DNA from 2 places in the Pseudoalteromonas sp. SR43-7 genome. Region 2 is predicted to be linked to the other one. Evidence: riboswitches for the same ligand, from Rfam matches in the RefSeq annotation. Region 2 holds a riboswitch; the other holds the start of a gene.
The links. Region 2 has a riboswitch for lysine ahead of lysC (lysine-sensitive aspartokinase 3). Riboswitches for the same ligand answer to the same signal wherever they lie in the genome.
Positions count from the first base shown of each region.

Region 1: another riboswitch for lysine. It lies ahead of dapA (4-hydroxy-tetrahydrodipicolinate synthase); the one in region 2 lies ahead of lysC (lysine-sensitive aspartokinase 3).

Region 1 covers NZ_JACJDY010000010.1:52,314-55,734, forward strand. The annotation lists gene H5087_RS09460 (PLP-dependent decarboxylase) at 1-137, opposite strand, end outside; gene H5087_RS09465 (2,3,4,5-tetrahydropyridine-2,6-dicarboxylate N-succinyltransferase) at 137-877, opposite strand; gene dapA (4-hydroxy-tetrahydrodipicolinate synthase) at 893-1,777, opposite strand; lysine riboswitch at 1,968-2,168, opposite strand; gene H5087_RS09475 (DNA-3-methyladenine glycosylase I) at 2,360-3,055, shown strand; gene H5087_RS09480 (YdiU family protein) at 3,067-3,421, shown strand, end outside.
Region 2 covers NZ_JACJDY010000008.1:99,754-103,174, reverse strand. The annotation lists gene lysC (lysine-sensitive aspartokinase 3) at 1-1,271, opposite strand, end outside; lysine riboswitch at 1,347-1,519, opposite strand; gene nhaD (sodium:proton antiporter NhaD) at 1,621-2,868, opposite strand; gene H5087_RS08200 (hypothetical protein) at 3,091-3,421, shown strand, end outside.

The DNA of each region.
Region 1 (3,421 bases), on a different contig from region 2:
AGTTTTACATCGGTTTGCGCAACTAAACGTGCAAGATGCGCGTTTAGTTGATCTAAATCGTAAACAAAAAAAGGTGTATCAAGTTGTTGTGTAATTGTATTTACAGCGGTTTTGATAGGCGTGCTCAAAAAGCTCATTATCGTAAAACCTCTTCAAGTAATAATGATGCATCGCTTTTTTCGTCGCGGTATTTAACTATTAACGCACACGACATGCTTAGGCCTTGCTCGCGCGCCCACTCGTTTGACGCAGGGCGAGAGCCTGGTATTACAATAGCGTACTCAGGGATTGGCTCGCCTTTATCTAGTTGGCGCTCGTTTACGCAGTCGTATACCGGAATAGTTGCTGATAAACGCACGCCTGGGGCAAGTACTGCACCTTTTTTAATAACTACACCTTCAACAATAATACAGCCAGCGCCAATAAATGCGTCGTCTTCTACAACTACTGGGCTTGCACCAATAGGCTCAAGTACACCACCAAGCTGAACTGCAGCACTTAAATGTACGTTTTTACCTACTTGTGCACACGAGCCAACTAATGCGTGGCTATCTACCATTGTGCCTTCGTCGATATATGCACCAATGTTTACATACGCTGGTGGCATAATAATCGTGCCTTTAGCAACATAAGCACCACGGCGAACACTAGAGCCACCCGGCACCATACGTACGCCATCATCAGTACTAAATTCTTGTGGAGCTAAGTTATGTTTATCAACAAAACCACCTGCAAACTCAGTATTAGTGCCATTTTTGAAGGCATCCAAAATGCCTTGCTTTACTTCTACGTTAGCCTGCCATTGGCCGCTTTCGTTTTGCGATGCTGCGCGTACTGCGCCCGATTCTAAATTATTTAATAGTTCTAACCAGCTCATTATAAAAACCTGTATTTAATGCCAAGATAAAATGGTGTTGTTTGCAGTTGTGACGCAATCGGTATGAGTTAACTCAAGGTGTGTTAAAGGTGGACGAAGTTGCGGGCTGCTTAAGCGGCCTTGCAAATGCATCAGTACCTTTACGGGAATAGGGTTTGCGACAGCAAATAGGCTATTAATAGCGCTTGACCACTGGGCAAATAAATTAGGGTGTTGACCACTTAAACTGCGCTTAACAAACTCGTGAGTTTGTTCAGGCCATGCGTTTGCAGCTACCGACACCAAACCTTTTGCGCCAGCTTGAGCAAAATAAGGCATTAGCGCATCGTCGCCACTAAAAATAGCTAAATTAGGCGCCGCTTGGCGGTAAGCTTCAAACTGAGCAATACTGCCGCTCGCTTCTTTTAACGCCCATAAATTTTTATTTTTTTGTAAGTTTTGAATTGTTGCCACTGGGATGCTAACAGCACTTCGACCCGGTACGTTATAAAGCATACATGGGTGAGCGCTTGCATTTAGTAGGCTTTCAAACCAATGAGTTTGACCTATAGCACCAGGCTTTGCATAAAGCGGTGAGCCAAGTAAAAAGCTATGAATTGGTAGTGTATTACAGTAGTTAACCCACTCAATTTGTTGCTTTAAGTTACTACCGCCCACAGCAACCATGAGTGGTACTGTTGGTTTTAGCTGGCATACGTGTTCAACAATGGCTTTTTGCTCTTTTAGCGTTAGTGCTAAACCTTCGCCCGTACTGCCAAGTAGCAAAATACCGTTATGTGCCGCTTCTTGACCGCTAACCAGCTTAGTTAACGTGTTGTAGTCAACATCGCCGTGTTGATCAAATGGCGTAACGAGCGCGGTCCACAGTGAGTAGTCGTTTAAATTGAAGTTGTTGATCATCTCTCACGAACTTATAATTTGTACCAATTTTATTAAAAACGTGATCATTTTAGCGATAACTAATTTAATGCAATTGGTATTATTCGAAGAGTTAAAAAGCTTTATGGAAGGAGCCGCATTAACGTCGTTCGAACTAATAATTCGAAGAGCGAATGGGCTTAAAATAATAGGGCGCACGGCCTTAATATTTAAGACCAGAAGCTCTCCACCAAACTAACAAGCTGCTTTTTATAAGCAGCTATTGGTGACAGTCGCTAGGGTTCAACCTAGTCGCCCGAAATAAACACCTCGCAAAAGTGGTTACTTCTCGGCGTTAATTCCCCTCACGTATGCTTACTGGAGTTTGCGCTCCTAACATACGCTACCTGAATAACGCACCTCTTCTAGCCCTTTGCACCTGTTTATAGAGTAAAACTTACAAACCTGTGCAATTTAAATAGGGTAATTACGGCGATTAAAGCATTTTAGCCGTCTAGGTGTCAAGCGACTAAATACAGATTAATTCATCGAAAAGAGGGGTGGTTACGTATTAGGTGCTTTTCTCGTACACTAGCAATATAAGTAGTGAGGTATTTAATTAGTATGGAAAAATTTAGCGATATTTATAAGCGAGCGGTAGAGCGAAAAGGCTCTGAAAAAATGCTTAAGTTATTACTTGCAAAACCGCTATCTAAAAAACAACTAAGCACGTTAAGTGACGACGATTGGCTTGAAGAATTTACTCGAAAAGTATTTCAAAGCGGCTTTTATTGGTCAGTCATAAATAATAAGTGGCCGGGCTTTAGAGAGGTTTTTTGGGATTTTAGCGTTGATAAGTTATTAATGATGCCACCTGATATGCTGGAACAAAAAGCAACGGATGAGCGAATTGTTCGTAACTATAAAAAAGTAAAAACAATTACCGAAAATGCTTACATGATCCACGAAATAGCAGGAGAACATGGCAGTTTTAGCCAGTTTATCGCTAATTGGCCAACAGACGATATTATTGGCTTGTGGGCGTATTTAAAAAAACATGGTTCGCGTTTAGGCGGAAATACAGGGCCTTATGCGCTGCGAGCACTTGGTAAAGATACATTTTTACTATCACGCGATGTAGAGAATTATTTGCGTGCCCATAAAATTATAGACGGCGGCTTACAAACTAAAAAGTCACTAAATGCAGCCCAAGCTTTTTTTAACGAAATGCAAAAGCAAAGCGGCTTAAGTATGCAAGAGTTAAGCTTAATTGTTGCTTATGGCGTAGGTGACAACCGTGTTGGTATAAGTCAGCAATAATAGGAATTACCATGAAATTAGTGCCAAGATACACAGATATTGCGGAAAACTTCGCAATAGAAGATTTCCCTGCAAGTGTCGCCTCTCCTCAGCTATTACTGTGGAACGAGAGTTTAGCAAAACAATTTAATATTAACGTTGCGGCTGATTTGTGTGCCAGCACTTTTAGCGGTAACGAAAAACAGGCGATTCCTGCAGTAGCACTTGGTTACTCTGGGCACCAATTTGGACATTTTTCACCACGCTTAGGCGATGGACGAGCGCACTTACTGGGCGCTATTAGTGATGATGAAAACCAGTTATGGGATATTCAATTAAAAGGCTCTGGTGCTACTCCTTACTCAAGAGGTGGGGATGGACGTTGCG
Region 2 (3,421 bases):
TTTAGTACACTCATTAAGTTCATTTCGTGTTGGCGTAATTGAATCTCAGAGCCAATAAGTGCCACCAATGTTAGGTTGTTTTCTACCGAAACATGACAAAACTCTGCAAGCTTATCTAGGCATTCTTGATCAAGCTCTGGGCGCGAGGCGTTTTGCGCGTTATCAAGCGTTATAGCTACACTGATTTCTGATGTAGTTACCAAATCTACCGATATATTATATTCACTTAATAGTGTAAATACGCGTGCTAAAAAGCCGCTTGCTAGTAGCATTTCTGGGCTTTTAAGCGTAAGCAATATTTGGTTTTTACGTTGCGTTACTGCGCGTATACCTGGTTGCTGCGATTTTTCGCGCTCAATCCACGTACCGCCACGCTCTGGCTCGCGGCTAGAACCTACAAACACGTTAATGTGGCTACGGCTCGCTGGTAAAATAGTTGCTGGGTGTAATACTTTTGCGCCAAAGGTTGCCATTTCAGCGGCTTCGTCAAAACTTAAGCGTGCAATAGGCGTCGCTTTTGCGCACAAACGCGGGTCGGTGCTAAAAATGCCCACTACGTCGGTCCAAATATGCACACTTTTAGCGTTAATCGCTTCAGCTAGTAATGCAGCGCTATAGTCAGAACCACCACGCCCTAGCGTTGTGGTTTGACCGTATTCGTCACTACCAATAAATCCCTGAGTTACAATTACTTGAGCGTCTAATAACGGAATTAAATGCTCTTTAGCAGCTTGCGCTGTGGCTGCAACATTGGGCGTTGCTTTACCAAATTGGCTGTCGGTTTTAAGTACCTTGCGCACATCAAAGCGATCGGCGTTTAAACCTTGTAAACGCAGTACCTGAGCAAACAAATACGACGATAAACGCTCACCAAAGCTAAGTAGCTCGTCGTGTTGCTGATCGGTTGTTAGTGGCTCTTGAGCCAATGTTTGAAATGCTTTTAGGGTTTCGTTAAAGCCAACCGCTAAATCGGCATCTAGCGATAATTCATCTAAAATAGTTTGTTGAATAGCAAGCACGCCGTTTATGTGTTCTTGGCGCTCACTAGGAGTAATGCTTGATTTACACAGTGCAACTAAGTGATTAGTTACGCCGGCACTGGCGCTCACGGCAACAATACGTACGCTTTTATCTGCAACAATAATTTCGCTACAGCGACTCATCGCTTCAAAATTTGCAACACTGGTTCCGCCAAATTTGGCAACGATGTAATCTGATTTTGCGCTTAACTCTGTTTGAGGCACTGTTTGTGGCGCTGATACGGTAGTCATTTAGTCTCCTTTCGCGGTATCCAAACCGCAATAAAACAAGAAGAACTTGGCAAAGGAATGCTTGAAGATAAGTCCACTGCCAGAAGCTCTCCACCTATATTGGTGACAGTTTTGAGGATTCAGCCCCATAAACCGAAAAACAATGACGACGTACCATTATTTTCCTCGGCGAGTACTTCCCTCCTTAATGATCATCGGCTTTCGTCGCCTAACATTAAGTACCTAAGTATCGCACCTCTTCTGAATGCTTTATTAACCAGTGGCTAATAAAACAAAACCCCACTAAGTAGCGGGGCTTTGAAAGTTATCGTTTAGACGTCTAGCTGTCAAGCATTTAATAATTTATGAGTTAAATAAAACTGCCCATGTAATACGAGCCCGCATATCCAACCGTGTAACAAATTAATAAATGCAGCGATAAACGCAAGTAGCTCATAAAGGTAAGCGCTTTAACTTTACTCATGGCAATAATGCCCGCAGCCGAACCAATAATAAGCATTGAACCGCCCACGCCCGTTGCATACGTAAACGACAACCAGTGTTGTTGGCTCATTACTATATTGGCTTTTAATAATGCAGCGGTAAGCGGTACGTTATCGACCCCTGCTGATAATATGCCCATTAAGTAGTTTGCGTATTCTGGTGCCATTACCGTGTATAGGTCGGTAAATTTACTCAACATACCAATTTCTTTAAGTGCGCCTACAAGTAAAAGTACACCTACAAAAAACAATAATGTGTCGTATTCTATATCGCGAACAAAATCGATTATGTCTTTGTTTATGTCTTTTTTGCGCATTAAAAATTGCGCCACTAAAAACATCACTGATAAGCCAAACAAAAAGGTTAATAAAGGCGGTACGCTGTAAATTACACTCAACGTAAGTGTGCTCACTACGGTAGATAAAAATATAACAGCAATGGTTATGTCGGTTTTTTCAATGCGGGTTTTACCTGCACTAGCAAACTCAACACGCCCTTTCATACCTATAGACAGTAACGCAGCAAGCAGCATAACGCTTGCAAGTGCTGGCGCTATAAGTAGTAATAAATGAGCAATGGTTACTTTGCCATCTAAAAATATCATTAGTGTGGTTACGTCACCTGTTATTAGCGATACCCCACCTGAGTTCACTCCAAACACAATAAGCGTGGCGTATTTAACGAGCTTTTTAGGTTCAAGCTTTAACGACATAACAACCGCAAGCGATATAAGCGTCGCTGTTACGTTATCTGAAATCGACGAAAACAAAAACGCAAAACCACCCACCAAAAACATGAGCTTTTTTTCGCTAATACTTTTTGGCATAACACGGTGCACAATATTTTCTATAAACCCCTTTGAATTTAAATACGCGACAAAGGTCATTGCAGCCATTAAAAATAGCCATAATGAGGCAATTTCTAAAATATTTTCATTTAAGAGGTGTTGAATCGTGTCGGGGCTTTGCCCGTGTAGAGGGTATATAAAAAGAAGAATCCAGCAAAGCGTACCAAAAAACAGCGTGGTTTTAGCTTTATTGACATGGATTATATCTTCTATAACGATCAGTAAAAATGCAATCGCTATCAGGGTTAGAATAATCGAGGAAACCATGGTAGTTAAACAACCTTTGATATAGTTTTAAAGAACACACAAATAACATTCCATTTCATGTGCCTATTTTCGGCGCGAATTTTAGCACTGCCTCTATGCAAAAACTATTATTAAATGGTCTTAAAAACGAATACTATATACAGACAAGGTTAATTAAAAATACGTAATAATGAGTCTTCTAAAAGAACTCAATAATAAAATACTAGGATGTTGTAACCCCTTATGATCCCAGCTAAAAAGCTGCTAAACACCATAACCGAACATTGGGGTGTATTAGAGCTATTATTTAAACGTTTTAAAATGGCTGACTTTAGCCTAAAAGACGTACAAAACACGATTAAGCAAAAGCAGCCTACGTGGTCAAACGAACGCATTTATAAAGAAACAAATCGTTTGTTAAACCAAGATATTTTAATTCCGCTGGCTAAATCCTCTCAGCTTGAAATAAATCGTGCTATTGCTGATTTTGCTACGTTTTTACTGCAAGAAGAGCATTTAGGCTTAGCGCAAGAAATTAGCGTATTAGTCGACGACCTAGCTCGTTTAGGCAACC